Regions from separate parts of the Kitasatospora cinereorecta genome, predicted to be linked through region 1. Evidence: predicted binding sites of a transcription regulator. Region 1 holds the regulator's gene; the other holds the start of a gene.

Region 1 (15,242 bases):
TCTCGTGGGTGGCTCGACCCGTATGCCGGCCGTCGCCGAGCTCGTCAAGGAGCTCACGGGCGGCCAGGACGCCAACAAGGGTGTGAACCCGGACGAGGTCGTCGCCATCGGCGCCTCGCTCCAGGCCGGTGTCCTCAAGGGCGAGGTCAAGGACGTCCTGCTCCTCGACGTGACCCCGCTGTCCCTCGGTATCGAGACCAAGGGAGGGATCATGACCAAGCTCATCGAGCGCAACACCACGATCCCGACCAAGCGTTCCGAGATCTTCACGACGGCCGAGGACAACCAGCCGTCCGTGCAGATCCAGGTCTACCAGGGCGAGCGCGAGATCGCGGCGTACAACAAGAAGCTCGGGATGTTCGAGCTCACCGGTCTGCCGCCGGCCCCGCGCGGCGTGCCGCAGATCGAGGTCGCCTTCGACATCGACGCCAACGGCATCATGCACGTCGCCGCCAAGGACCTCGGCACCGGCAAGGAGCAGAAGATGACCGTCACCGGTGGCTCCTCGCTGCCGAAGGACGAGGTCAACCGGATGCGTGAAGAGGCCGAGCAGTACGCGGACGAGGACCACCGCCGCCGCGAGGCCGCCGAGTCGCGCAACCAGGGTGAGCAGCTCGTCTACCAGACGGAGAAGTTCCTCAAGGACAACGAGGACAAGGTCCCCGGCGACGTGAAGACGGAGGTGGAGACCGCGCTCACCGAGCTGAAGGAGAAGCTCAAGGGCGAGGACACCGCCGAGATCCGCACCGCCACCGAGAAGGTCGCGGCCGTCTCCCAGAAGCTGGGCCAGGCGATGTACGCCAACGCCCAGGCCGACGGTGCGACGCCGGGTGCCGACGCCCCGGGTGACGCCGGTGCCAAGGCCGACGACGACGTCGTCGACGCCGAGATCGTCGACGACGAGAAGGACACCAAGGGCGGTGCGGCGTGACCGAGGAGACTCCGGGCTTCGACGAGAAGCCTGACGTCCCCTCCGGCGCCAACTCCGACGAAGTCGAGCCGAAGGACGCCGCCTCCGAGGAGGAGGCGGCGGCCCCGGCCGGGGACGTACAGCAGACAGCGGCTCTGACGGCTCAGCTGGACCAGGTCCGTACGGCGCTCAGCGAGCGCACGGCCGACCTCCAGCGGCTCCAGGCCGAGTACCAGAACTACCGCCGCCGGGTGGAGCGGGACAGGGTCACCGTCAAGGAGCTCGCTGTCGCGGGACTCCTGACCGACCTGCTGCCGGTGCTCGACGACCTCGGCCGGGCGCGGGAGCACGGCGAGCTCGTCGGCGGCTTCAAATCGGTCGGCGAGTCGCTGGAGACGGTGGCCGCCAAGCTGGGCCTCCAGCAGTTCGGCAAGGAGGGCGAGCCCTTCGACCCGACGATCCACGAGGCCCTGATGCACTCGTACGCGCCGGACGTCACCGAGACGACCTGCGTGGCGATCCTGCAGCCGGGGTACCGCATCGGGGAGCGCACCATCCGTCCCGCGCGGGTGGCCGTGGCGGAGCCGCAGCCGGGGGCGACGCCCGCGGCCGCGAAGGAAGAGAAGGCAGACGACGAGGAGAGCGGTGGCACCGAGGAGGTCTGACGTCGAGTCCGACCACTGCGGTGAACACCGACGGGGCGTGCGGCCGGCCACAGGGCCGGCCGCACGGCCTGTCGTCCGGAAGGAGGGACGTCGATGAGCACGAAGGACTTCGTCGAGAAGGACTACTACAAGGTCCTCGGCGTCCCCAAGGACGCCACCGACGCCGAGGTCAAGAAGGCGTACCGGAAGCTCGCCCGCGAGTTCCACCCGGACGCCAACAAGGGTGACGCGAAGGCGGAGGAGCGCTTCAAGGAGATCTCCGAGGCGAACGACATCCTCGGTGACCCCAAGAAGCGCAAGGAGTACGACGAGGCGCGCGCCCTCTTCGGCAGCGGAGGCTTCCGGGCGGGTCCCGGCGGTGCGGGCGGCAACTTCAACTTCGACCTGGGTGACCTCTTCGGGGGCGCCCCGGGCGGCGGTCAGGGCGCCGGCGGTTTCGGTGCCGGTGGCGGCGGCCTGGGCGACGTCTTCGGAGGACTGTTCAACCGGGGCGGCACGGGCACCCGTGTCCAGCCGCGCCGCGGCCAGGACATCGAGTCCGAGGTGACGCTCAGCTTCACCGAGGCGGTCGACGGGGCCACCGTCCCGCTGCGGATGTCCAGTCAGGCGCCCTGCAAGGCCTGTTCGGGCACCGGCGACAAGAACGGCACCCCGAGGGTCTGCCCGACCTGTGTCGGCACGGGCCAGGTGTCGCGCGGCAGCGGCGGCGGATTCTCGCTCACCGACCCCTGCGTGGACTGCAAGGGCCGGGGCCTGATCGCCCAGGACCCCTGCGAGGTCTGCAAGGGCAGCGGCCGGGCGAAGTCGGCCCGCACGATGCAGGTCCGGATTCCCGCCGGGGTGCTGGACGGACAGCGGATCCGGCTGCGCGGCAAGGGCAGCCCGGGCGAGCGCGGCGGCCCGGCCGGCGACCTCTACGTCGTCGTCCATGTCGACGCCCACCCGGTGTTCGGCCGCAAGGGCGACAACCTCACGGTCACCGTGCCCGTCACCTTCACGGAGGCGGCGCTCGGCGGCGAGGTGAAGGTCCCCACGCTCGGCGGACCTCCGGTCACCCTGAAACTCCCGGCGGGTACGCCTAACGGGCGTACGATGCGGGCTCGCGGGAAGGGCGCCGTGCGTAAGGACGGCACCCGGGGCGACCTCCTCGTGACCGTCGAGGTGGCCGTGCCCACGGATCTCGGCGCGGACGCCCAGGAAGCGCTGGAGGCCTACCGGAAGGCGACCGCGGGGGAGGACCCGCGGGCGGAGCTGTTCCAGGCTGCGAAGGGAGCTTGAGATGGACGGCCGTCGACGCAATCCGTACCAGCTGACCGATGAATCACCGGTGTACGTGATCTCGATCGCGGCCCAGCTCTCGGGCCTGCACCCGCAGACACTGCGCCAGTACGACCGTCTCGGCCTGGTCTCGCCCGACCGCACGGCCGGGCGCGGCAGGCGCTACTCGGCCCGCGACATCGAACTGCTCCGCACGGTGCAGCAGTTGTCGCAGGACGAGGGGATCAATCTGGCGGGCATCAAGCGCATCATCGAGCTGGAGAACCAGGTCGCCGCGCTCCAGCAGCGTGTCGCCGAGCTCTCGGCGGCGGTCGACGGCGCGGCCATGGCCATGCAGCAGCGCGAAGCCCAGGTGCACGCCTCCTACCGGCGGGACCTGGTGCCGTACCAGGACGTGCAGCAGACCAGCGCGCTGGTCGTCTGGCGGCCCAAGAGGCCGACGGACTGATCCGGCGGGACAGGGTCCGCCCCGGGGTCTCATCCCCCCGGGGCGGACCCTGTCCGCGTGCCCGCGGCGGAGTCCACGATGCCGGACCGGACGATGAGGGCGCCGAGGTGGGTGCGGCTGGTGGCACCCAGGGTCCGCATGAGCTTGGCGACGTGGGAGCGGCAGGTACGGACGCTGATGCCCAGTTTGCGGGCCACGACGTCATCGACATCGCCCTCGCTGAGGAGCCGGGCGATGCTCTGCTGGACGGCGGTGACCTGGACTCCGGGGGCGGTCGTCGGGAGGTGCTGGGTGAAGGGAGTGGCCTGCGCCCAGAGGACCTCGTAGACCTGGACGAGGTAGCGGACCAGCGCGGGGTGGCGGATCTGCAGCGCCGCACCGCGGTCGGGGGTGGCGGGGATGAAGGCCACCGTGCGGTCGAAGATGAGGAGCCGCTCCACGGTCAGCTCGGTGGTCCGCACCTGGAGGGACTCCGCGGGCACCTGCCGCAGGTAGTCCCTGACCTGGGTGCTGTAACGCGCCGGGTGCTGGTAGATGTGACGGAGCCGGGCGCCCCGGCCGATGACCGTCGTGGCGTTGTCCAGGGCCGTTCGCAGGGTGCTGGGGGGCCGGGTGCTTCCCGGCTGCGCCGTGAGGACCTCGTCCGTGGCCTGGGCGGTGGCGTCCTGGATGGCCGTTCGTATCGCCTCGGGCCCTTCCAGTACGGTGATCGCCAGATGGGGGTCACCGTTGGCTATGACGGTCAGGGGCGCCAGCGACCGGGTCAGCCGGAGCGTCCGCTCGATGCGCTCGTCTATCTCGTGCGTGAGCGGCTGCAACAGGCGGGCCAGGGCGGCCGACGGCGGGACGGGGCGCAGCCAGTCCTCGTCCCAGGGATCGGCCTGGACCAGCGCCGCGTCGGTGAGGCACGGTGCGGCGGCGATGTCCGAACGGGCGATCCGCCCGTGGCGTAATGCCCGTTCGTACAGCTCGAGTCCGGGAGCGCAGAGCTCTCTCGGCCCGTGACGGTGCGGCGGTCGAACCGGTTCTGTCCCCATCTGGGAGCCCCCCGCTTTATGCACTGCAACAAGTTACCGGTGGCGCGAGCCTAGTGGCCGGGTGGAGTGTGGGTGTGTCACCGCGCCCGAATGTCCCGGCCCGGTGTGTCACCGCGCCCGAATGCGCGGGCCGTTGCGCTCCTCATCGAGTGGCGACGCCGCGTGCGACGAGATCCGACCGTCAGTTTTCCTGGTCAAGGATCCCCGACTGCGAGATGAGGTAGCCGAGCTGTGCCCGACTGCCGCTGCCGAGGGCCGCGTTGAGCTTGGCTATGTGCGCACGGCACGTACGGACGTTCATGCCGAGTCTCCGGGCTATGGAATCGTCCACGTGCCCCTCGACCAGCAGTTGGGCGATGGAGCGCTGCACCCCGCTGATCCCGGCGGGAGTCGGGGTGTACGGGACGTCCTCCAGCAGGGGGGTGGCGCGTTGCCAGAGTTGCTCGAAGACGTTGATCAGGTAGGAGACGAGGCCCGGGTGCCGGAGTTCCAGTGCGACTGTCAGGTCGTCCTGAGCGGGAATGAACGCGACCGCGCGGTCGAAGATGAGCATGCGTTGTACGAGCTCCTCGAGCGTGCGTATCTCCGCGCCCTCGGCGAGCCGTTCCGCGTACGCGAACGTCCCGTGATGATGACGGACCGTGTGCTGGTAGAGCGTGCGGATGCTGACGCCGCGGTTCACCACGGCCCTGCCCCGCTCCAGTCCCTTGCTGAGGATGTCCTCGCTCCGGACCCCTCCGGGCTGCACGGTGAGCACTTCGCTGCGGCACTCCGCCGTGGCCACGTCGATGGCCGCGTTGATGCGGGTGCCGCCTTCGAGCACGGTGATGGCGTGCGTCGTGGGCGGGTCCTGGGCACTGATGTCCATGAAGGGTTCGAAGGACTCGGTCAGTTCCAGGGAGTGGCGCCTGCGCTCCTGGATCTCCCTCTCGATGGGGTACAGCCGCTGGGCGAGGGCCGCCGAGGGCGGCACGGGGCGTAGCCAGTCCGCGTCGTCGGGGTCGGGGTGGAGCAGAGCGAAGTCCATCAGGCACGGAGCGGGTTCCACCTCCGAACGCGGTATGCGGCCGGACCGCAGCGCGCTCGCGTAGAGGTGCTGTCCCGCATCGCATAGTTGGGTGATCCCGTGCTGATGCGCCCCATTTGAGTCACATGTATCCATATCTCCACCCCCCATGTTCCTGTACGTGCAAGAACATGATGCATCGATCCAGTGGTGCTTGCGTGTCCGCGTGAGACATCGTCTTGAGAGCGGGGGAGATGAATCCATCAAGTGAGGACGAAGCCGAAATGTCTAAGCGAATGCTTCGCTCGGTGCTTGCCACAGCTTTCGTGGGGGCCCTGGCCTACGGCGCGTTGGATGCCCACGACATCACCTGGGGGGTTGCGCAGACCGAGCAGGCGACGGTCGTGCCCGGTGACATCACGTGGGGTGCGGCTCCGGGTGACATCACGTGGGGCGCTGCCTCGGGTGACATCACATGGGGTGCGGCTTCAGGAGACATCACATGGGGTGCCGCTTCCGGTGACATCACGTGGGGCACGGCTCCGACCGGCACCGCGGTATGACCACCCCCCCGGACGACCGCACCTTCCGGCGGGAGATGGCCACGGCCTACAGGTCAGGGTGGCACTTCATCGATCTGCTCACGGCGCTGACCCGCCAGGGCGATTCGTTGATGGTCACCCTGTTCGGAGAGCCGATCGTCGTCGTGATGGAGACGGATGACGACGTCCGCGCCTATCGCTGTCTCCGCCGGCCCCGAGGGGCACCGCAACCGGTCCGCTGTGCCGTGAGGTACGGCATGATCTTCGTCAATCTCGATCAGCGTGACCACGAGCTGTTCGAACAAGAAGCCATTTCCGCCACCCCCCGCAGCGCCTGAACGATTCCCCCGTCGTTCCATGTCGTTCAGGCGCTTCCCCCACACAACGGCGCCATCGTGACCTGAACACGATGGCGCCGTTGTGCTGTCCGGAAACGGTCAGCCCCTGCCGAGCGCCCGGTCCACGGCGATCTCGATGACGACCCGGTCGGGGTTGTGCGCCGGAGTGCGTTCATAGCGCTCCGCGTAGCGCCGTACCGCGTCCTCCACCTGGTCCACCCCCGTGCGCACCGCCGCGCGGCCCTCCAGGGTCGCCCAGCGGCGTCCCTGCATCTGGCAGACCGCGACCCGTGCCCCCTCCGGGCCGGCCGCCAGCACGTGGGCGACCTTCCTGCTGTTCTTGTTGGTGATCACACGGGCGAGCCGGGTCTCCGGGTCGTATGTCACGCCGACCGGCACCACATGCGGAGTGCCGTCCGGGCGGAGTGTCGTCAGGGTGCACACGTGGCGCTCCCGCCAGAAGGCGAGGTACTCGGGGCCGGGGTTGCGTACGTCAGGCATGGGGTCAGCCTAGATTCGGGTGCTGTCGTGCGCGTGCGGAGGTGTGCGTTCAGGCTTGAGTGGAATAGACTCAACTTTGTACCCGTTGTTCGAGTCATAGTTCTGGGAAGCATCAACAGGAGGAGGCAGCGCCCGTGGACGCCGAGCTGACCAACAGGAGCCGGGACGCCCTCAACGCGGCCACCAGCAGGGCCGTCAAGGACGGGCACCCCGATCTGACCCCCGGGCATCTGCTGCTCGCACTGCTCGCGGGCGAGGACAACGCGAACATCATCGATCTGCTGGCGGCGGTCGACGCCGACCAGGCGGCCGTGCGTGCCGGGACCGAACGGCTCCTCGGCGCGCTGCCCAGCGTCACCGGGTCGACCGTGGCGCCGCCCCAGCCCAACCGTGAGCTCCTCGCCGTCATCTCCGACGCCGCGCAGCGGGCGAAGGAGCTCGGCGACGACTACCTCTCCACCGAGCACCTGCTGATCGCCGTGGCGGCGAAGGGCGGCCGCGCCGGTGAGATCCTCGACGGGCAGGGAGCCGGCGCCAAAAGGCTGCTGGACGCATTCGAGAAGAGCAGGGGAGGGCGCCGGGTGACCACTCCCGACCCCGAGGGCCAGTACAAGGCCCTGGAGAAGTTCGGCACCGACTTCACGGCCGCCGCGCGCGAGGGCAAGCTGGACCCGGTCATCGGCCGCGACCAGGAGATCCGCCGCGTCGTACAGGTGCTGTCGCGCCGCACGAAGAACAACCCCGTGCTCATCGGTGAGCCCGGCGTCGGCAAGACGGCCGTCGTCGAAGGGCTCGCCCAGCGCATCGTCAAGGGTGATGTCCCGGAGTCCCTGAGGAACAAGCGGCTCGTGTCCCTGGACCTCGGTGCCATGGTCGCGGGCGCCAAGTACCGCGGCGAGTTCGAGGAGCGGCTCAAGACCGTCCTCTCCGAGATCAAGGAGAGCGACGGCCAGATCATCACCTTCATCGACGAGCTGCACACGGTCGTGGGCGCGGGCGCCGGCGGCGACTCCGCGATGGACGCGGGCAACATGCTCAAGCCGATGCTGGCGCGCGGTGAGCTCCGCATGGTCGGTGCCACCACCCTGGACGAGTACCGCGAACGCATCGAGAAGGACCCCGCCCTGGAGCGCCGCTTCCAGCAGGTCCTGGTCGCCGAGCCGTCCGTCGAGGACACCATCGCGATCCTGCGCGGGCTCAAGGGCCGCTACGAGGCCCACCACAAGGTCCAGATCGCCGACTCCGCGCTGGTGGCCGCGGCGACCCTCTCCGACCGTTACATCACCTCCCGCTTCCTCCCCGACAAGGCCATCGACCTGGTCGACGAGGCGGCCTCCCGGCTCCGTATGGAGATCGACTCCTCCCCCTTGGAGATCGACGAGCTCCAGCGCGCCGTCGACCGGCTGCACATGGAGGAGCTGGCGCTCAAGAACGAGACCGACGAGGGTTCCAAGCAGCGTCTGGACAAGATCCGTCGCGACCTCGCCGACAAGGAGGAGGAGCTGCGCGGTCTCACCGCCCGCTGGGAGAAGGAGAAGCAGGGCCTCAACCGCGTCGGTGAGCTCAAGGAGCGTCTGGACGAACTGCGCGGACAGGCCGAACGCGCGCAGCGCGACGGCGACTTCGACACCGCGTCCAAGCTGCTCTACGGGGAGATCCCGGGCCTGGAACGCGAGCTGGCCGAAGCGGCCGAGGCCGAGCAGGAGGCTGCCCGGGACACCATGGTCAAGGAGGAGGTCGGCCCGGACGACATCGCCGATGTCGTCGGCGCGTGGACCGGCATCCCGGCCGGACGCCTCCTGGAGGGCGAGACCCAGAAGCTCCTGCGCATGGAGTCCGAGCTGGGCAGGCGCCTGATCGGGCAGGGCGAGGCGGTGCGCTCCGTCTCCGACGCGGTGCGCCGCACCCGCGCGGGAATCGCCGACCCCGACCGCCCCACCGGCTCGTTCCTCTTCCTCGGCCCGACCGGTGTCGGCAAGACTGAGCTGGCCAAGGCCCTCGCGGACTTCCTGTTCGACGACGAGCGGGCCATGATCCGCATCGACATGAGCGAGTACGGCGAGAAGCACAGCGTCGCCCGCCTCGTCGGTGCGCCGCCCGGCTACGTCGGCTACGAGGAGGGCGGCCAGCTCACGGAGGCGGTCCGCCGCCGCCCGTACAGCGTCGTCCTGCTGGACGAGGTCGAGAAGGCCCACCCCGAGGTCTTCGACATCCTGCTCCAGGTCCTCGACGACGGCCGCCTCACCGACGGGCAGGGCCGGACGGTCGACTTCCGCAACACCATCCTGATCCTCACGTCGAACCTGGGCAGCCAGTTCCTGGTCGACCCGCTCACCGAGCCCGAGGTCAAGAAGGAGCAGGTCCTGAAGGTCGTGCGGGCGTCGTTCAAGCCGGAGTTCCTCAACCGGCTCGACGACCTGGTCGTCTTCTCCGCCCTGTCGGGCGAGGAGCTCGCCCACATCGCGGGCCTCCAGATCGGGCGCCTCGCCGGCCGGCTGGCCGACCGGCGGATCACCCTCGACGTGACCCCGGACGCCCTGGCCTGGCTGGCCGATGAGGGCAACGATCCGGCGTACGGCGCCCGGCCGCTGCGCCGGCTGATCCAGACCGCGATCGGGGACCGGCTCGCGAAGGAGATCCTCGCGGGCGAGGTCAAGGACGGCGACACGGTGCGGGTGGAACGTTCCGGGGACGGCCTCCTCGTGGGGACGGCGCCCCCCGCCAAGACGCTGTAGACCGCGTGTGTGCCCCTGGCCGGAACCGATCGCTGTCCCGGCCGGGGGCACACGTGTGCCGGACGTCGTCGCATTGACGGGTGTATTCAGCACTCATTGCCCGGCGAAGCCATTCGGTCCGACCTCGCGGAGGCGCCCACGAAATTGCGCCGAAAATTTGCATTCCATGGCTGAATGGCAGACGCAAGCGGTCCGATCCTTGCTATTTGTATCCTGACGGTACATATCGCCACCCTTGATCGCTGTGGATCCGGGCCGGTGAGGACGCCCGGGATTCCGCCCGATATCCGGATATTACGGACCGCGTTTCCTTCTCTGTGAGCGAGGTCCAGGGCAATTCGGCAGCCGGTATGGTGCGCGCATGACGGATCGGGAGCCTGATGGGATGAGCGCGGAGCCGGATGATCGCAGAAGTGACAGCCTCATTCGCCTCAGCGAATTCCGTACGCTGTGGGCGGCTTTCGCGCAGTCGGTGCTGGGCGACCAGCTGGCGCGGGTGGCGCTGTCGCTGCTGGTCTTCGAGCGCACCGAGTCGGCCGGCTGGACCGCGGCGACCTACGCCCTGACAAGTCTGCCCGCCCTGCTGTCCGGGGTGCTCCTGACCGGGCTGGCAGACCGTTTCCCCCGGCGCACGGTCATGATCGGCTGCGACCTGGTGCGTGCCGTACTCGTCGGCCTGATGGCTCTGCCCGGTACCCCGTTGCCGCTGCTCGCCGGACTGCTGGTGCTCGCGCAGCTCGCCGAGGCCCCGTTCGGCGCCTCGCAGGGGGCCCTGATGCCGGCCGTACTCGGTGAGCGCCTGTACGAGCGGGGGCAGCGGGTCATCATGATCACGCACCAGGCCGGCCAGCTGGTCGGCTTCGCGGTCGGCGGTGTGCTCGTCGTGTGGCTGGGCAGCCACGTCTCACTGGGCCTCAACGCCGCGACGTTCCTGATCTCCGCGGTCCTGATCCGGCTGGGCGTGAAGGCGCGTCCGGTGGACGCGAGCGCCGGCGCTCGGCCGAAGCGGGTGCACACCCAGATATCGAGCGCGGCGGCCCTGATCTGGGCGGACCCCCGGCTGCGTTCCCTGGTCGCGCTCGGCTGGCTGGCGGGGTTCATCGTGCTGCCGGAGGGCCTTGCCGCTCCCTTCGCGGAGGAGGCCGGCGCGAGCGCCGCATCGGTCGGGCTGCTGCTCGCCGCGCACCCCACGGGCATGGTCCTGGGCGCCGCCCTCCTGGGGCGGGCGTCCGTCGGTGACGAGCGGCGCCGCCGGCTGCTCGGGCCGCTGGCGGTGGGCGCGAATCTTCCGCTGCTCGTCTACTGGGCGGGTCCGGGGGTGGGGATCGCCCTGCTGGTGCTGATGGTGTCGGGCATCTGCTCGGCGTACCAGATCACCGCAGGAGCCACCTTCGTGCTGCTCACCCCGGCCGGCCAGCGCGGTCAGGCGCTGGGACTCGCCCGGTCCGGGCTGACCGCCGTGCAGGGGATCGGTGTCGCGGCGGGCGGGCTGGCCGCGCAGCTGTCCGGGTCCTCGGCTGTGACGATCGGCGGGGCGGGCCTCGTCGGGACGCTCTGCGCGATCATGGTGGCGTTTTCCTGGGCGAGGGCCCGGGAGACGGGCGCCGGGACGATTCCCCTGAGCGCGTAGGACTACTGGCCGCCGATCGCGGCTAGGGTCGATGGCAGGAAACCACGAGCGATCCACAGGAGTACCCAGCGATGTCTATCGATCCGTCCTCGATTCCCAACTTCGGGGGCCAGCCCGAGCCGCAGCCGACAGGACCTGAGGGCCCCGTTGTCCCTGACCAGGACCTCGTCAAGCAGCTCCTCGAGCAGATGGAGCTGAAGTACGTCGTCGACGACGAGGGTGACCTCGCCGCGCCGTGGGAAGAGTTCCGCACGTACTTCATGTTCCGCGGCGAGGAGGAGCAGCAGGTCTTCTCGGTGCGTACGTTCTACGACCGCCCGCACGCCGTGGACCGGCGTGCCGTTCTCCTCGACGCGATCGACGACTGGAACCGCCGCACCCTGTGGCCCAAGGTCTACACGCACGCCCACGAGGGCGAGGAGGGCGCCGCGGCCTCCGTCCGGCTGATCGGTGAGGCGCAGATGCTCATCGGCACCGGCGTCAGCCTGGAGCACTTCGTCTCCTCGACGGTCAGCTGGGTGCGCGCCTCGATCGAGTTCGACAAGTGGCTCGTGGAGCACCTGGGCCTGGAGACCGGTGAGGGGAAGACCGAGGGCGGCGAGCCCACGGAAGCCTCCCCGGAGGCCTGATCCGGCCCCACCGACGCAAGCCCGGCACGGGGCGGCGGTCATCGCGACCTCTGCCCCGGGCCGGGCTTCTCGCCGCTCCGGACGGTCTCAGCGCACCGCGAGACTCCTCAGCCGGCCGACCGCCTCGGTGAGCACCTCCGTACGCTTGCAGAACGCGAAGCGCACGAAGGGCGCGCCCTGGTCGCGGTGGTCGTAGAAGACCGCGTTCGGGACGGCGACGACCCCGCACCGTTCGGGCAGCGCCCGGCAGAACGCCAGGCCGTCGCGTTCACCCAGCGGGCGGATGTCGGTGGTGACGAAGTACGTCCCGGCCGGCCTGTAGACCTCGAAGCCGGCCTCGGTGAGGCCGCCGCTCAGCAGGTCCCGCTTGGCGCGCAGGTCCGCGCGCAGCTCGTCGAAGTAGCTGTCGGGCAGGCGCAGCGCCTCGGCGACGGCGTACTGGAGCGGCCCGCCGGAGACGTACGTCAGGAACTGCTTCGCGGAGCGGACCGCGGTGACCAGCTCCGGGCTCGCGGTGATCCAGCCGATCTTCCAGCCGGTGAACGAGAAGGTCTTGCCGGCACTGCTGACGGTGACCGTGCGCTCGCGCATGCCGGGGAAGGAGGCGAGCGGGATGTGCTCGCCCTCGAAGACCAGGTGCTCGTAGACCTCGTCGGTGACGACGAGAAGGTCGCGCTCGCACGCGAGTTCGGCGACGGCGGCCAGCTCGTCGCGGGACAGCACGGTGCCGGTGGGGTTGTGCGGGGTGTTCAGGAGGATCAGGCGGGTGCGGGGGGTGACGGCGGCACGGAGCTCGTCGAGGTCGAGCCGGTAGGCGCCGTCGTGCGGGTGGAGCGTGACGGGGACCCTGGTGCCGCCCGCCATGGCGATGCAGGCGGCGTACGAGTCGTAGTACGGCTCCAGGGCGACGACCTCGTCGCCGGGCTCCAGGAGCGCCAGCAGGGCGGCTGCGACGGCCTCCGTGGCGCCGGCGGTGACCAGGACCTCGGTGTCGGGGTCGTACGCCAGTCCGTACCGTCGGTGCTGGTGCTCCGTGATCGCGCTACGCAGCTCGGGCACGCCCGAGCCGGGCGGATACTGGTTGCCGTGGCCGGCGCGCAGGGCCCGGACCGCGGCCTCGCGGACCTCCTCGGGGCCGTCGGTGTCGGGGAAGCCCTGGCCGAGGTTGATCGATCCGGTCCGTACGGCCAGCGCCGACATCTCGGCGAAGATCGTCGTGCCGAACTCGGCGAGGCGGCGGTTGAGCAGCGGTCGTCCCTGTGTCATGGGCGCCATCCTGTGCCGAAGCTCTGGAGTTGCTCAACTCCGCTTTGGCTCGGGCGGGGCGTGGGAATCGCCCTGTCACGGAAGAAGCGGGGACCTCGCTTCGGGGGAAGAGTAAGGATGTGAGGTCGGTGGAGCTGTTCATCTTCATCGTGTTCATCGTGCTGGTGTGTGTGGGGGCGGGAGCCCTGATGTCGGGAAACCGGAAGAAGCCGACGGCGGGACGCCGCGGGCGTGGGGGGCGCCGGAGCGCGGACAGCGGCGGTTCCGGCGGTTCCGACGGCGGCAGCTGGTGGGCCGGTGACGGCGGGTCCGGCCACTCCTGCGGCGGCGGAGGCGGCTGCGGCGGCGGAGGCGGCGACTGACGGGGCCGCCGCCCTCGGACGGCGCAGGGCCATGCGCCCGTGAGGTGCCCGGGCGGGCCGAACTCCCGCCGGGCGCCTTTTTGTTGGGCCGGGCCAGAACAGATGAACCGTGCTGCCCCCGAGGGGATGGAAACCACGTCAAGTTGGGTAAATACGCTGTGAGTGCGGCGTAGTTCGTGATTCCCTCGCTGTAGCGAACCTTCAGCCCTCGGACCCGAGTTGGGCCGGATCGGGCGTTTCCCTCCCCCCATGTGCACCGCACGGGGGCGCCCCCTGCCCACGTGTCCACGTGTGTTTTGCGGAGCGGACCCATGCTCACGACCCTGCAAACTGCCTATTCCGATACCCGTGCCGCCGATCTGGCCTGGGCGCTGGGGCGGGAACCCCTTCCCGCCCTCGCCGTACTCGACCTCCAGCTGTCCGGCGCCAAGCTGCAGATGAGGCTGCTCGGCGCGTCCCACCAGGTCCTGCTGGAGGAGGAGCGCACCACGTGCTCCGAGACCGTCGCCTGCATCCCCGGCAGCAGTTCGCCCCTGCCCCTCGGTGTCGCCGAGCGGCTGGGCGACCGGGAGTACGAGTTCGCGGCCCGCGTCGAGACGCTCTCCGAGGGGTCGTTCGCGGGGCGCGCGCAGGAGCTGCTCGCACTGGTGGCCGATCATCCGCACGGTCTCGCGGGGACGTTCCCCGGCAGCCCGTACGCCTTCACCGCGATGCTGGCGCAGCGGGCCGACGGTCAGGTGCTGTGGCGCACTTGGCACGCCTACCCGCAGGAGGGCCAGTTGGTGGTGACCCGGACGCGGGTGGGTGTGCGCAGGGCGGCACCGGTTCCGTGAGCGGGTGGGAGCCCCGCGCGTGCGGTGCGGAGCGGATCGGGTCCGGTATGCGCGCGGGCGGTGTCCGGGGTGCGTTACTTACACCCTTGTGGGTGACAAGCGGCGATCTCTCCGTGACGTAGCGTTCCCTTCATGATCGACCAGCAGGTGTCGCTGCGAGGGGGCGCGGCGCGGCTTCCCGTCCGGCCGCGGACCGGCCGGCTCCTCGTGCTGGCCGCGGTCTTCGTCTGCGCCGCGTGCGGCCTGGTGTACGAGCTCGAGCTGGTCGCGCTGGCCTCGTACCTGATCGGCGACTCGGTCACGCAGGCCTCCGTCGTGCTCTCCGTGATGGTGTTCGCGATGGGCCTCGGATCACTTCTCGCGAAACGTTTACGCAGCCGTGCCGCTGTCGGTTTCGGGCTCGTCGAGGCCGCACTCGCACTCGTCGGCGGCACCTCGGCGCTCGTCCTGTACGCGTCGTTCGCCTGGCTCGGTGAGTCGCGCTACGCACTGGTCGGGTTCTCCCTCGCGATCGGGATCCTGATCGGTGCGGAGATCCCGCTGCTGATGACGCTGATCCAGCGGGTCGACCGGCAGGACGCGGGCGGGGCCGTCGCGGACCTCTTCGCCGCCGACTACGTGGGCGCGCTGGTCGGCGGGCTCGCCTTCCCGTTCCTGCTGCTGCCCATGATGGGCCAGCTCACCGGTGCGCTGTTCACCGGAGCGGTGAACGCGGCGGCGGGCGGCGCGCTGGTGCTGTGGGTGTTCCGGCGGGATCTCGGTCCCCGCTCGCGCCGGCTCCTGATCGCCGTCGACGTCACGGTGATCGCCGTGCTGGCCACGGCCACGGTCCTGGTCGACGACTTCGAGCGGGCGGCACGGCGTGCGGTGTACGGGGACGAGGTGCGGGTCGCCGTACGGACCGGGGTGCAGGAGGTCGTCCTCACCGGAGAGGGACAGGGCTCCCTCGGTCTCTACCTGGACGGCCGGCTGCGGGTCAGCTCCCGCGACGGCCACCGCTACCACGAGGCGCTGGTGCACCCCGGGATGGAGGGGCGCCGTGCGCGGGTGCTGATCCTGGGC
Region 2 (15,242 bases), 1.5 Mb from region 1:
CTGGTGGAAACCGCCGAGCTTGCGGCGCAGGGCGTCCTTGTCCAGACCACCCTTGCGCTCGGTGGCCGGCGCGGCGGCGGGGGCGACGGTCTTGGGGGTGCGCTTGGGCAGCCCCTTGTCGGTGAGGCGCTCCGGCACGGGGGCCGGATCGGGCACCTCCTCGCCCAGGCCCACCGGGGGCGTCGCCGTCACGGGCTCGGTGAGGGGCTGCCGAGGGCCGGGCAGGGCGTCGGCGACGGGCGACGGGGCCGGGGCGGGGGGACTCGCGTCGGCGGCGCGCTCGTGGCGGTCGGGCCCGATCGTGTACGGGCCCGGCGCGTCCTGCGGCCTGGGCAGCCGGACCTGCATCGTGGTCTCGGCCTCGGACACGGCGGGGGCGGCGGTCTCGTGCGCGGTCTCCGCCGCGGCGGGCTCCTCCGCGGCCGGTTCCCCGGCGTCGGGCTCCTCCGCGGCCGGTTCCTCGGCGTCCGGCTCGGCGGGTACGGGCTCGGCGGCGGGTGCCGGGTCCGCACCCGCCTCGCTGAGCGTCCGTTCGGCCGCCGCGATCAGCGGGTCGGCGTCGGCACCGGGCGGACGTGCCGGCAGTGCGTTGGAGTTGGCCTCGGCCACCGAACCCGGCAGGTTCAGCGTGGGCGCCTCCCCGGGCAGTTGTACGGGCGGCGGGGACGCCGTCGGCGGAGCCTTCGGCAGCAGGGCACCGGGAAGGACGACGACCGCGGCCACCCCGCTCCCCTTCTGCTCGCGCAACTGCACCTGGACGCCGTGGCGGGCGGCCAGCAGCGAGGTCACCTGAAGTCCGAGTCCTGCCCCGTCCGCCGCCTGTTCACCCGCCTCGAAGGACGCCGGGTCCGCCAGCCTGGCATTGAGCTCACCCATCCGGACCGCCGACATGCCGATGCCCTCGTCCTGCACGGAGAGCATCACCTCACCGGTCTCCAGCAGCCAGCCGGAGAGCTCGACATGGGAGTCGGGCGGTGAGAAGGCCGTCGCGTTCTCCAGGAGTTCGGCGACCAGGTGGCTCAGGTCGTCGGCGGCGAAGCCCGCGACCTGGGCGTGCGGCGGCAGGGACCGGATGGTGACGCGCTCGTACCGCTCGATCTCGCTGACCGCGGCGCGCAGCACGTCGACCAGCGGGATCGGCCCCGCGTGTCCGTGGCCGTGCTCGGTTCCCGCGAGGACCAGCATGTTCTCGCTGTGGCGCCGCATGACGGTGGCCATGTGGTCCAGCTTGAAGAGCGTCGCGAGGCGCTCCGGGTCCTGCTCACGCTCCTCCAGGCCCTCGATGACCCCGAGCTGGCGCTCGACGAGACCGAGGGTCCGCAGGGAGAGGTTGACGAAGGTGTGGTGGACCGTGTTCCGCAGCTGTTCGAGCTGCTTGGTCAGCTCGGCGACCTGGGTGCGGAGTTCGTCGCGCTGGAGCGTGAGGGTCTCGTGGCCCGCGACCAGCTCGGCCCGCTCGGTCCGCAGGCTCTCGGAGCGGCCGGTCACCTGCTGGTGCAGTGCGTGCAGCTTGCCGTGCAGGGCGTTGATGGACCGGACGACCTGGGCGAACTCGTCGTTGCGTCCGGTGTAGCGGACCGGTTCGGCGGTCTCCGGTTCGGCGGCGATCCGGCCGGCACCGATCCGCAGGACGGCGAGGGGCTGGGTGAGCGTGCGGGCCACGGCGGTGGAGACACCGACGGCGATCAGCAGACAGCCACCGAGCAGCGCGAGCCGGAGTTCGAGCGCGGTGACGTCGTCGTCGCGCAGCTGCTGCAGACGCTTGATCTGGGCGGTGCCCAGGGCCGACTCGACGCTCCGCATCCGGTCGATACGGGCGGAGAGTGCCGCGCTCACCTTCTCGGGGTCGGAGGCGCGGTCCGTTTCGGAGAGCTCGGGACGGTCGGTGAGCCGGGTGAGGTACTTCTCCGCGCTGTTGACCTCGGGGCCGGTGACCGTGGAGGCGAGCTTGTCGCGGGCGGTGGGCCCGGCGGCCTGGTCGAATTCGGCGAGCGAGGCCAGTTCCCGCACCCGGGCCTGCTGGGCGGCGGCGCTCAGCTCGTCGCGGTTGCGGTCGTCCTCGCCGCTGCCCCCGTCCGGGTTCTGGACGGGCAGACCGGTGAGCGGGTCGATCTGCGGCTCGGCGGACCCCGCGCCGGGCACGGCGAGTGCGGCCAGGAGCAGGCCCCGGGTGGCGGACGCCTGCTCGACGGCGCCGCCGAGGGCGAGCGGGGCGCGAGTGGCGTCGGCGGCCCGCGGCGGGGTCTTCTCGGCGAGCTCGTCCGCGAGGCCGTGGAGCTTGGCGATGACCTCCGAGTACGCCTGGTGGGCCTCCATCGCCGTGCCCTTGCCGGTGAGGGCGGTACGGCGCAGCGAGGGGATGGTGGAGAGGTCACGGCGCAGCGCGGCAGGGGCGGCCTCCCGGATCTCGTCCACCTGCTGGTCCACGCGGGCGGTGGGATCTCCTTCTCCGTCCTTGCCGCCCTTGGCGTCGCGGCCGGCCGCGATGTGGGCGGTGACGGAGTCGCGCTCGTCCGCGAGGGAGTGCGCGAGGGTGATCGCCTGCTGGTTCAGCTCGGCGAGCGTGACCAGCCGCTGGGACTCGTTGAGGTCGGAGGAGGCGCCGAGGGCCGCCGGGGCTCCCGCGGCGATGACGGTGATCCCCACAACGGCGACACCCGCGACGAGCCGGCTGCGTACCCGTACGGTCCGCTTGCCGGCACCCGCTGCCGGAGGCATGTCCCCGGCCCCTTCACGCGTGCTGTCCTTGCTCCGAGGCCGCTTCTTCTGCACCGGTGCTCGCAATCTTGACTCGTCCACCCTTGAAGCAGAGGTGACGCACGGTCATGTGAAAAGGCGCCCCACTTCTCTGGTACGGCTTCTGACCATTCCAGCGCTTTTGAGAGGGGGGCGCGCATCAACCGCTCCGCCACTCGAAGGAGTGAACATCACTCCGGAGTTGGCGAACAAGTTTCCCCACAGGTGCCCCCTGTCATGCCCGGACCACCGGGTGGAACTTCCGCCCAGGCTTTGGGAAGATGCCCGCCCGCATATGCGCAAAGACCTTCCCTCCATCGGCAAGGGCCTCGCTGACCTGCCGGTTCGGGCCAACGGCCGGATCGTGGAGGGCCCGTGAAGCGATCGTGCAGACTGGCCGGATGCGCATCGCACTCGCCACCGAGCCGGGCAGTCCTCAACGCCCCAACGAGGACTGGGCGTCGACCGCCGTTCCCGCGGCCGGCCAGGGCGGTGTGCTCGTCCTGCTCGACGGTGTCACCCCGCCGAAGGGCGACGACGGGTGTGTGCACCCGGTGCCCTGGTTCACCGCGCGACTGGGTGGGTCACTGGTCGAACTGTCCGCTTCGCGCCAGGATCTGACACTGACGGAAGTCCTCGCGGAGGCCATCGGGCGCACCGCCGACATCCATCGCTCGACGTGTGACCTTTCTCACGTGCGTACGCCCCAGGCGACCGTGGTCCTGGCACGGTGGGACGAACAGGCGGTCGAGCACCTGGTGCTCTCCGACTCGGTGCTGCTTCTCGAAGCCCCCGACGGAGCGGTCCTGCCGGTGGTCGACGACCGCATCGACCGGCTGCCACCCGGCTCTCTCGCCTCCGAGGCCGTCGCGGACGCCCGTGTACGGAACAAGGAGGGCGGCTTCTTCACGGCCGCCGCCGACCCCCGGGTGGCGTCACGCGCGGTGACGGGCAGCACTCCGCGCACGGAGGTCAGGGCGCTCGCGGCGCTGACCGACGGGGCGAGCCGCTGGACGGAGACGTTCCGGGAGGGCGACTGGACGGCCGCCCTGGGACTGTTGCGCGAGGCGGGGCCACAGGGGCTGATCGAGCGCGTCAGGGAGCTGGAACGGGCCGACGCGGACCGCGGGTATCCGCGCCGGGGCAAGACACATGACGACGCGACAGCGGTCCTCGTCGAGCTCTAGGACGTGACAGCGGTCCTCGTCGAGCTCCGGTCCGGGGCCGGCGTGGACTGCTGCCGCTGCCGGCGCCCGGCCCGTGAGCGGTGCCCGTCACCGATACCCGGCCGTCTCCGCCGGCCGGCCGGCGTTGTCGGCCGTCCAGGTGACGCGAGCCGTCGCGGCCGGTGAAACCGTAGTCGCTGTGCGGGCTGCCCACGGGACGGCGACCGACCGCGCGTCCGACGCACCACGGGCTCTCCGACATGCGTGAAGGGGGGCGCCGCCTCAGCGCGTCGCGTCGGTCGTCCTCGGTGACACCGAACGGGACGAGCATCATCTCCGAGCGCCGCCGGCCCCCGCCCCTGCCGTCCGGCTCAGTCCTCCGCGCGTTCGTTCAGGTGGTGCAGCAGTCTCGCCAGCTCCGCGACCTCGGCCCGGTCCCAGTCCGCCAGCTTGCGGGCGTAACGGCCGCGGCGGGCGTCCCGGACGCTGCGGAACCGCGCGAGGCCCTCGTCGGTGAGGTGGACGAGCGAGGCCCGGCCGTCGGCCGGATCGTTCTCGCGCGCCACCAGGCCGAGGACCTCCAGGGCGCGGAGCTGGCGGCTCATGGTCGCCTTGCCGACGCCGAAGTAGGCGGCGAGATCCGTGGCGCGCTGCCGCCCTGCCGACTCCAGCCGTACGAGGAGGCCGTAGGCCGCGGACTCCAGATCCGGGTGGACCTCACGCGCCATCTCCCCCGAGCTGGCGCGCGCCCGGCGCAGGAAGACCGCCAATTCGCGCTCCAGCGCGAGGAATTCATGGTCCACACCACTCCCGGCCGCCGGAGCGGGTTCACTCCCGGTTCCGCTCCCGTGCACGTCAGCACTCCTCATACGCTTTCCTGCCGATGAAGGCCTCTCGGCTCCGGCCATCGCCGCAGCTGAGCCAGTATTTCGCAGGAGTACACCTCCGACGGGGCCGGACCCTCCCAGGTGGCTGACCGCCCCCGCCGTACGGCCGAGCGCCGGCGCGGAGCCCCGGGCCATCGGGACGCCCCGCCGCCTCCGGGCCCACTATGCACTCGGCGTATACACGCTATGTATAGTCACACCGTCCCGCACCGCCGGTGTGCGGCCCGGCGATGGGGAGTGACCTGCTGTGCCCAGAAAGACGACGCGCTTCGGTACGGGGTTGGCCGCGACGCTTGTGACCGCGCTCACGCTGACGCTGAGCGGCTGCTCCGTGGCCACGACGGCCCCCGCGACAGCGCGCGGCGGCGCCGCCTCCGACGCCAGGGGGGCGTTCGGCCGGGTCGACTGCCGCGAGGCCAAGTGCATCGCGCTGACCTTCGACGCGGGCCCGGCGGAGGACACCCCGCACCTCCTGGACGTCCTCAAGGAGAAGAAGGTGCCGGCGACGTTCTTCCTGCTGGGCAGGAACCACGTCCTGAAACACCCCGGCACCGTGCGTCGCATCGCGGCCGAGGGACACGAGGTCGCCAACCACACCTGGACACACGCGATCCTGACGGAGCTGAAGCCCGACGCAATACGCGCCGAGCTGGAGAGGACCCAGCTCGCGATCGAGGAGATCACCGGGAAGAAGCCGCGGCTGATGCGTCCGCCACAGGGCCGTACCGACGACACCGTCTCCAGGATCAGCAAGGAGCTCGGCCTGTCGCAGGTCCTGTGGAGCGCGACCGCCAAGGACTACTCCACGAACAACTCCGCGCTGATAAGGAAGCGAATACTCGACCAGGCGGGCAGGGACGGGATCATCCTGCTGCACGACATCTACAAGGGCACCGTCCCCGCGGTGCCGGGCATCGTCGACACACTGAAGGACCGCGGCTACACCTTCGTGACCGTCCCTCAGCTCATGGCGCCCGCCGAGCCGGAGCCGGGCACCGTCTACCGGCCGTGACCCGCCCTGCCGGACACGCGGAACGGCCCGCCCCTCCCTCGCGGGAGGAACGGGCCGTCCGTACCGGCCGTGTCCGTGGTGCCGCGCCCGTCACCGCGTGGCGCCTACGCCGCGGCCGGGATCCTGTCCTCGGCCCTCGCCGTGGCCGGGGTGAGGGCGATCTCCAGGACCTGGCGGACATCGGTCACCGGGTGGACCTCCAGGGTGTCGAGGACCTCGGCCGGGACGTCGTCCAGGTCGGCCTCGTTCCGCTTGGGGATCACCACGGTGGTGATGCCGGCCCGGTGCGCTGCCAGCAGCTTCTGCTTCAGGCCGCCGATCGGCAGCACGCGTCCGGTCAGCGACACCTCACCGGTCATCGCCACGTCCGTACGGACGAGCCGCCCCGAGAGCAGCGAGGCCAGTGCCGTCGTCATCGTGATGCCGGCACTCGGGCCGTCCTTGGGAACGGCGCCCGCCGGGAAGTGGATGTGCGCGCCACGGTCCTTCAGGTCCGCGACCGGCAGCTCCAGCTCCGCCCCGTGCGACCGCAGGAAGCTCAGCGCGATCCGGGCGGACTCCTTCATCACGTCGCCGAGCTGGCCGGTGAGGGTCAGCCCGGACGCCCCGGTCTCCGGGTCGGCCAGCGACGCCTCGACGAACAGCACGTCGCCCCCCGCTCCGGTCACCGCGAGCCCGGTGGCGACGCCCGGCACCGCGGTACGGCGCTCGGCCGGGTCCTGGGCCGACTCGGGAACGTGGTGGGGGCGTCCGATGAGGTCCCGCAGGTCCTCGTCGGTCACCGTGAACGGGAGCTCACGGTCGCCCAGCTCGTGCTGGGCCGCGACCTTGCGGAGCAGCCGGGCGACGGCCCGCTCCAGATTCCGTACGCCGGCCTCCCTCGTGTACTCACCGGCCAGCTTGCGCAGCGCCGACTCGTCGAGGCTCACCTCGTCCTGCTCCAGACCGGCCCGCTCCAGCTGGCGCGGGAGCAGGTGGTCACGGGCGATGACGACCTTCTCGTCCTCCGTGTAGCCGTCCAGCCTGACGAGCTCCATGCGGTCCAGCAGGGCCTCCGGGATGGCTTCGAGCACGTTGGCGGTGGCCAGGAACACCACGTCGCTGAGGTCGAGTTCGACCTCCAGGTAGTGGTCGCGGAAGGTGTGGTTCTGCGCCGGGTCGAGCACTTCGAGCAGGGCTGCCGCCGGGTCGCCCCGGAAGTCGGAGCCGACCTTGTCGATCTCGTCGAGCAGGACGACCGGGTTCATCGATCCGGCCTCCTTGACGGCGCGGACGATGCGTCCGGGGAGCGCCCCGACGTACGTACGCCGGTGTCCCCTGATCTCCGCCTCGTCCCGGACACCGCCGAGCGCGACCCGGACGAACTTGCGGCCCATGGCGTGCGCGACGGACTCGCCCAGCGAGGTCTTCCCGACCCCGGGGGGGCCTACGAGGGCCAGCACCGCGCCGCCGCGCCGTCCGCCGACGACGCCGAGGCCCCGGTCGGAGCGGCGCTTGCGCACCGCGAGGTACTCGGTGATGCGTTCCTTCACGTCCTGCAGGCCGGCGTGCTCGGCGTCGAGGATCTCCTGGGCGCCCTTGATGTCGTACGCGTCCTCGGTCCGCTCGGTCCACGGCAGTTCCAGGACGGTGTCCAGCCAGGTGCGGATCCAGGACCCCTCGGGGCTCTGGTCGGAGGCGCGCTCCAGCTTCTCGACCTCCTTGAGGGCGGCCTCACGGACGTTCCCCGGAAGATCGGCGGCCTCCACGCGTGCCCGGTAGTCGTCGGACTCGTCCCCGGAACCGGATTCGCCGTTGAGCTCGGAGAGCTCCTTGCGCACGGCGTCGAGCTGGCGCCGCAGCAGGAATTCGCGCTGCTGCTTGTCGACACCCTCCTGGACGTCCTTGGCGATGGACTCGGCGACGTCCTGTTCGGCGAGGTGCTCGCCGAGCCACTGGACGGCGAGCTTCAGGCGGGCCACCGCGTCCGCGGTCTCCAGCAGCTGCACCTTCTGTGCGGTGGTGAGGAAGGGCGAGTACCCGGAATTGTCGGCGAGCGCCGAGATGTCCTCGATCTGCTGCACCCGGTCCACGACCTGCCAGGCACCGCGCTTCTTCAGCCAGCTGGTGGCGAGCGCCTTGTACTCCTTGGCGAGCTCGGCGGCGGAGCCGGGCAGGGGGTCGGGCACGGACACGTCGATCCTGGTGCCCTCGACCCACAGCGCGTTCCCGGGACCACTGGTGCCGGCGCCGATCCTCACCCGGGCACGGGCCCGGATGAGGGCACCCGGGTCGCCGTCCGAGAGCCGGCCGACCTGTTCGACGGTGCCGAGGACACCCGTCCCGGTGTAGCTGCCGTCGATGCGCGGCACGAGCAGCACCTCGGGCTTGCCGCCCCCCGGCCGTGCGACGGCCTGCGCGGCCTCGACGGCGGCACGGACCTCCGCATCCGACAGGTCGAGCGGCACCACCATTCCGGGCAGCACGACCTCGTCGTCGAGCGGCAGCACGGGCAGGTCGATCGGCGTGAACGCCTGGGACGCATTGGACTCAGCAGTCATGATCTCCCCTTCGGCAGGCAAGTTGAGTTACATGCACTCAATGCTCGTCAGTCGCCGAATGTTCCCCACGCCGCGTTCGCCCTGAGCGATCACCATGCCCGGGGGCGGTCAGGGGGACGGGCCCCGGACGACGCCGCCCGGACCGCTCCGCCGCACCCGCATCCAGGGCAGCACCCTGCGGGGCACCGCCATTCCCGGAGCCACCGTCAGGATGTGCCGCACGCCCGCGTCCGGAGGGTGAGTCCGCGGGAATCCGCTGGTCCGCCGGACCGGGTCCGGGCAGGATGGGCCGGATCAGGATCGCCGACGGCCGGAGACCGGAGACCCGCCCATGCCCACCGCAGATGCCCACCGCCCCGTGACCCTCGACCGGCGCGAAGGGCCGTTCGGCGAGGTCGTCCTGCGGGAGCGCGGCGACGACTTCGAGATCATCGCCAACGGCTGTTTCCTGATGGACACCGCCGACGGCCGCTCCGAGCGGCTGCTGATCGACGCGGCGCTCGCCGCCCTGCCGCCCGGCCGGCCCGACCCCGCCCTGCTCATCGGCGGGCTCGGTGTCGGATTCTCGCTCGTCCGCGCGGCCGAGGAACGGCGCTGGGGCCGGATCGTCGTCGTCGAGCGGGAGCAGGCCATCGTGGACTGGCACCTGGAGGGGCCGCTCGGCCGGATCTCCGCCGCCGCCCTCGCCGATCCGCGGACCGGGATCCTCCGTACGGACCTCGTCGATCACCTCAGAACGGCCACGGAGCGTTACGACGCACTCTGCCTGGACATCGACAACGGGCCCGACTGGACCGTCACCGAGGACAACGGGAGCCTCTATTCACCCGCCGGTCTGGCGGCCTGCCACGCGCGCCTGACGCCCGGCGGAGTCCTCGCCGTATGGTCCGCACAGCCGTCCGCAGCCTTCGGCGAAGCACTGCGGAATGCCGGATTCCACGCGGTACGGACCGAAGAAGTAGCGGTTGCCCGAGGTGTGCCCGACGTGGTCCATCTCGCAGTGCGGGCCCGCTGAACCCCCACCCGGTCCGCACGGTCGCCGCCGGACCACGGGCCAAGTGGCACAAGGCCGACGATCCGCCTCCTCCGAGGGGTTCCGCCCCCACGTCGGACAACACCCTGCGTAGCCGGGAGCCGTCTTCTGCCTTTACGCTGCTGAGCGGCACAAGGGATCACCGACGACATCCACAAGCGATAACCGCGCTCCGGGGGAATGGCCTCCGCGAGAACGGGCAGGGGCGGGGCGATGGAACAGACACACACCACCCACAACGGCGTCGCTGCCACCCCCGGGGCTCAGCGCCGGGTTCTGGTGGTAGAGGACGACGCGACGATCGTCGACGCCATTTCCGCCCGGCTGCGCGCCGAGGGCTTTCTGGTGCAGACAGCGCTGGACGGTCCCGCCGCCGTGGACGCGGCCGAGGCCTGGCAGCCCGACCTGATGGTGCTCGACATCATGCTTCCCGGCTTCGACGGCCTCGAGGTCTGCCGCCGCGTCCAGGCCCAGCGCCCCGTGCCGGTGCTGATGCTCACCGCGCGCGACGACGAGACCGACATGCTGGTCGGGCTCGGGGTCGGCGCCGACGACTACATGACCAAGCCGTTCTCCATGCGCGAGCTGGCGGCGCGGGTGCACGTCCTGCTGCGCCGGGTGGAGCGGGCCGCGCTGGCCGCCGTGACCCCGCGCAGCGGCATCCTGCGTCTCGGCGAGCTGGAGATCGACCACGCGCAGCGCCGGGTCCGGGTGCGCGCCGAGGACGTCCACCTGACGCCGACCGAGTTCGACCTGCTGGTCTGCCTGGCCAACACGCCCCGGGCGGTGCTCTCCCGGGAGCAGCTGCTGGCCGAGGTCTGGGACTGGGCGGACGCCTCCGGGACCCGCACGGTCGACAGCCACATCAAGGCCCTGCGCAGGAAGATCGGCGCCGAGCGGATCCGTACGGTCCACGGTGTCGGTTACGCCCTGGAGACACCCGCGCCATGACGCGGCCCGGCTCCGGACTGCGGCCCTTCTCGATCAAGGCCAAGCTGGGAACGCTCGTCGTGGTCTCCGTGTTCATCACGACCGGACTGCTGATCGTCGCCCTGCGGACCAGGACCGAGTTCCGGTTCATCACGGTCTTCTCCGTGATCGCCACGCTGCTGATCACCCAGTTCGTGGCGCACGGGCTGACCGCGCCGCTGGACGAGATGCGGGCGGTGGCCCGGTCCATCTCGCACGGCGACTACACCAGACGTGTGAGCGGCGCCGGGCGGCGCGACGAGCTGGGCGACCTCGCGCAGACGATCAACCGCATGGCGGACGATCTGGAGGCGGAGGACCGGCACCGCAAGGAGCTGGTGGCCAATGTCTCCCACGAGCTGCGCACGCCCATCGCCGCGCTCAGAGCCGTGCTGGAGAACGTGGTGGACGGGGTGTCCGCCGCCGATCCCGAGACCATGCGTACGGCCCTGAAGCAGACCGAACGCCTGGGCAGGCTGGTGGAGACCCTGCTGGACCTCTCCCGGCTGGACAACGGAGTGGTGACGCTCAAGGCACGCCGCTTCGAGGTGTGGCCGTATCTCTCGGGCGTGCTGAAGGAGGCCAACCTCGCGGCCTCGCGGCGCCGGCTCTCGTCGGGCTCCGGGAACCACTCCCGTACGGACGTCCATCTGCACCTGGACGTGTCGCCGCCCGAACTGACCGCGCACGCCGACGCGGAACGGCTGCACCAGGTGGTCGCCAACCTCATCGACAACGCGGTCAAGCACAGCCCGCCGCACGGACGGGTCACGGTACTGGCGCGGCGCGGAGCCCGTCCCGAGTCGCTCGAACTGGAGATCATCGACGAGGGGCCCGGGATCCCGGAGGCGGAGCGCCACCGGGTCTTCGAGCGCTTCAACCGCGGGCAGGCACCGTATCCGCACGGCCCCGGCAGCGACGGCGGTACGGGACTGGGGCTGGCGATCGCCCGCTGGGCGGTGGATCTGCACGGCGGTCATATCGGTGTGGCCGAATCAGCCCGGGGCTGCCGAATCCGAGTCACCCTCCCAGGGACTCCGAGCTCGCACGGTTGACTCGGCGTTCGAACCGAACGTCACCCTGCGCGTACGGAAGGTCACATTCTACGTCGCGACCGGGAAAGCGATACGGTCCAGGTGGGCCGTAACACCGGTCCCGCGTACCCGAAGTGCAGCGGAACCCCGCTTGTTTCCCGCCATTTCATGCGCCGAAACCCGGTTTCCGATGTGATGTGCACGACGAAGACCGGCCCGGCCTGCATGTGACGGCTGGGGAGGCGTAGCCTTGATTTCCGCTGTCCATCACCTTGTGAAGCGGAAGAGGGCGGTTCACGCCGTGTCGTCTCAGTCCCCCAGTAACTCGAGCATCTCGACCGATCAAGAAGCCGGCTCCGGGTCCAACCCCGCCGCCGCTTTCGGCCCCAACGAGTGGCTTGTCGACGAGATCTACCAGCAGTACCTCCAGGACCCGAATTCGGTCGATCGCGCCTGGTGGGACTTCTTCGCCGACTACAAGCCGGGTACGTCCGGCACGGCGGACAAGCCCGTCCCCACAGATGCGGGAGCGGTGCCCCCGGCCCCGGCCGCCGTCGCTTCGAGCACCGCCGACAACACCGCTCCGGCCCAGCAGGCCGCTCCGGCACCGGTCGCGGCGCCCGCGGCCGCTCCGGCGAAGGCGGCGGCTCCGGCCCAGGCCGCACCCGCCGCCCCGGTGAAGGCAGCGGCTCCGGCCGCTCCCGCGAAGGCAGCTCCGGCCGCCGCCAGGGCCGAGGCTCCGGCCGACGCCCCGGCCGGCCCGGAGTACGTGACGCTGCGCGGCCCTTCGGCCGCCGTCGCGAAGAACATGAACGCCTCGCTGGAGCTGCCGACGGCCACGTCCGTCCGCGCCGTCCCCGTGAAGCTGCTGTTCGACAACCGCATCGTCATCAACAACCACCTGAAGCGCGCCCGCGGCGGGAAGATCTCCTTCACGCACCTCATCGGGTACGCGATGGTGCAGGCCCTCAAGGCCATGCCGTCGATGAACTACTCCTTCGCGGTCAAGGACGGCAAGCCGACCCTGGTCAAGCCGGAGCACATCAACCTCGGCCTGGCCATCGACCTGGTGAAGCCGAACGGCGACCGCCAGCTCGTCGTCGCGGCCATCAAGAAGGCCGAGACGCTCAACTTCTTCGAGTTCTGGCAGGCGTACGAGGACATCGTCCGCCGTGCCCGCGTCGGCAAGCTCGGCATGGACGACTTCTCCGGAGTCACCGCCTCGCTGACCAACCCCGGCGGCATCGGCACCGTCCACTCGGTGCCCCGCCTGATGCCCGGACAGGGCCTCATCATGGGCGTCGGCGCGATGGACTACCCGGCGGAGTTCCAGGGCACCTCGCAGGACACCCTGAACAAGCTGGGCATCTCGAAGGTCATGACCCTGACCTCGACGTACGACCACCGGGTCATCCAGGGTGCCGCGTCCGGCGAGTTCCTGCGCGTCCTGGCCCAGCTCCTGCTCGGCGAGAACGAGTTCTACGACGAGATCTTCAAGGCGCTGCGCATCCCCTACGAGCCGGTCCGCTGGCTCAAGGACATCGACGCATCGCACGACGACGACGTCACCAAGGCCGCGCGGGTCTTCGAGCTGATCCACTCCTACCGGGTCCGCGGCCACGTCATGGCCGACACCGACCCGCTGGAGTACCGCCAGCGCAAGCACCCGGACCTGGACATCACCGAGCACGGCCTCACCCTGTGGGACCTGGAGCGCGACTTCGCGGTCGGCGGTTTCGCCGGCAAGACGATGATGAAGCTCCGCGACATCCTCGGTGTGCTGCGTGAGTCCTACTGCCGCACCACCGGCATCGAGTTCATGCACATCCAGGAGCCGAAGGAGCGCAAGTGGCTCCAGGACCGGGTGGAGCGTCCGCGCCCGGCTCCGGAGCGCGAGGAGCAGCTGCGGATCCTGCGCCGCCTCAACGCCGCCGAGGCGTTCGAGACGTTCCTGCAGACCAAGTACGTCGGCCAGAAGCGGTTCTCGCTGGAGGGCGGCGAGTCCGTCATCCCGCTGCTCGACGCGGTCATCGACTCCGCCGCCGAGGCCCGCCTCGACGAGGTCGTCATCGGCATGGCCCACCGTGGCCGGCTGAACGTCCTGGCCAACATCGTGGGCAAGTCGTACGCGCAGATCTTCCGGGAGTTCGAGGGCAACCTCGACCCGCGGTCGATGCACGGCTCCGGCGACGTCAAGTACCACCTGGGCGCCGAAGGCACCTTCACCGGTCTGGACGGCGAGCAGATCAAGGTCTCGCTGGCCGCCAACCCCTCGCACCTGGAGGCGGTCGACCCGGTCCTGGAGGGCATCGCCCGCGCCAAGCAGGACATCATCAACAAGGGCGGTACGGACTTCACGGTCCTGCCCGTCGCGCTCCACGGCGACGCCGCCTTCGCGGGCCAGGGCGTCGTCGCCGAGACGCTCAACATGTCGCAGCTGCGCGGCTACCGCACCGGCGGCACCGTGCACGTGGTGATCAACAACCAGGTCGGCTTCACCGCCGCCCCGGAGTCCTCGCGCTCCTCGATGTACGCCACGGACGTGGCGCGCATGATCGAGGCGCCGATCATCCACGTCAACGGTGACGACCCGGAGGCCGTGGTCCGTGTCGCGCGGCTCGCCTTCGAGTACCGGCAGACGTTCAACAAGGACGTCGTCATCGACCTCATCTGCTACCGCCGCCGCGGTCACAACGAGGGCGACAACCCGGAGTTCACCAACCCTCAGATGTACACGCTGATCGACAAGAAGCGCTCGGTGCGCAAGCTCTACACCGAGTCCCTCATCGGTCGCGGCGACATCACGCTGGAAGAGGCCGAGCAGGCGCTCCAGGACTTCCAGGGCCAGCTGGAGAAGGTCTTCGCGGAGGTCCGCGAGGCCACCTCGACGCCGTCCCAGCCGCATGTCCCGGACGTCCAGGCCGAGTTCCCGGTGGCGGTGGCCACCGCGGTCTCCTCGGAGGTCGTGAAGCTGATCGCCGAGTCCCAGGTCAACATCCCCGACGAGATCACCGTCCACCCGCGCCTGATGCCGCAGATGCAGCGTCGTGCCGCCTCGGTGGAGAACGGCACGATCGACTGGGGCATGGGCGAGACCCTGGCCATCGGGTCGCTGCTGATGGAGGGCACCCCGGTCCGGCTCGCCGGCCAGGACACCCGCCGCGGCACGTTCGGCCAGCGTCACGCCGTTCTCGTCGACCAGAAGACCGGCGAGGACTACACCCCGCTGCTCTACCTCTCCGACGACCAGGCCCGGTACAACGTCTACGACTCGCTGCTCAGCGAGTACGCGGCGATGGGCTTCGAGTACGGCTACTCGCTGGCCCGTCCGGAGTCGCTGGTCATCTGGGAGGCCCAGTTCGGTGACTTCGTCAACGGCGCGCAGACCGTCGTCGACGAGTTCATCTCCTCCGCCGAGCAGAAGTGGGGCCAGACGTCCGGCGTCACCCTGCTGCTGCCGCACGGCTACGAGGGCCAGGGACCGGACCACTCGTCCGCCCGCCCGGAGCGTTTCCTGCAGATGTGCGCGCAGGACAACATGACGGTCGCGATGCCCACCCTGCCGTCGAACTACTTCCACCTTCTGCGGTGGCAGGTCCACAACCCGCACCACAAGCCGCTGATCGTCTTCACCCCGAAGTCGATGCTGCGCCTGAAGTCGGCGGCCTCGAAGGCGGAGGAGTTCACCACCGGTGGCTTCCGTCCGGTCATCGGCGACGAGTCGGTCAGTGCCGAGGCGGTCCGCAAGGTCGTCTTCTGCGCGGGCAAGCTCTACTACGACCTGGACGCCGAGCGCGAGAAGCGCGGTGACACGGAGACGGCGATCATCCGTCTGGAGCGTCTGTACCCGCTGCCGGGTGCGGAG

Evidence for each region. Region 1 encodes HspR, which represses chaperone genes until heat shock. Its sites were predicted from a motif close to TTGAGNNNNNNNNNCTCAA; they were not measured.
Region 2: lon (endopeptidase La) is a predicted target of HspR. The motif match lies at 8,364-8,382, and genes of this name have one in related genera.

What each region holds. Positions count from the first base shown of each region.
Region 1 is NZ_JBHSJP010000001.1:3,470,178-3,485,419, reverse strand. Features, by position in the region: gene dnaK (molecular chaperone DnaK) at 1-931, shown strand, start outside; gene grpE (nucleotide exchange factor GrpE) at 928-1,575, shown strand; gene dnaJ (molecular chaperone DnaJ) at 1,669-2,853, shown strand; gene ACFPN0_RS15950 (heat shock protein transcriptional repressor HspR) at 2,855-3,301, shown strand; gene ACFPN0_RS15945 (helix-turn-helix transcriptional regulator) at 3,331-4,338, opposite strand; gene ACFPN0_RS15940 (helix-turn-helix transcriptional regulator) at 4,520-5,365, opposite strand; gene ACFPN0_RS15935 (5'-nucleotidase) at 5,653-5,907, shown strand; gene ACFPN0_RS15930 ((2Fe-2S)-binding protein) at 5,904-6,224, shown strand; gene ACFPN0_RS15925 (pyridoxamine 5'-phosphate oxidase family protein) at 6,324-6,725, opposite strand; gene clpB (ATP-dependent chaperone ClpB) at 6,860-9,460, shown strand; gene ACFPN0_RS15915 (MFS transporter) at 9,822-11,090, shown strand; gene ACFPN0_RS15910 (YbjN domain-containing protein) at 11,162-11,719, shown strand; gene ACFPN0_RS15905 (pyridoxal phosphate-dependent aminotransferase) at 11,807-12,985, opposite strand; gene ACFPN0_RS15900 (hypothetical protein) at 13,114-13,347, shown strand; gene ACFPN0_RS15895 (DUF2617 family protein) at 13,659-14,180, shown strand; gene ACFPN0_RS15890 (polyamine aminopropyltransferase) at 14,313-15,242, shown strand, end outside.
Region 2 is NZ_JBHSJP010000001.1:4,920,792-4,936,033, reverse strand. Features, by position in the region: gene ACFPN0_RS22900 (nitrate- and nitrite sensing domain-containing protein) at 1-2,772, opposite strand, end outside; gene ACFPN0_RS22895 (hypothetical protein) at 3,138-3,923, shown strand; gene ACFPN0_RS22890 (MarR family winged helix-turn-helix transcriptional regulator) at 4,274-4,771, opposite strand; gene ACFPN0_RS22885 (polysaccharide deacetylase family protein) at 5,037-5,801, shown strand; gene lon (endopeptidase La) at 5,906-8,341, opposite strand; gene ACFPN0_RS22875 (spermidine synthase family protein) at 8,673-9,356, shown strand; gene ACFPN0_RS22870 (response regulator transcription factor) at 9,588-10,325, shown strand; gene ACFPN0_RS22865 (HAMP domain-containing sensor histidine kinase) at 10,322-11,398, shown strand; gene ACFPN0_RS22860 (multifunctional oxoglutarate decarboxylase/oxoglutarate dehydrogenase thiamine pyrophosphate-binding subunit/dihydrolipoyllysine-residue succinyltransferase subunit) at 11,679-15,242, shown strand, end outside.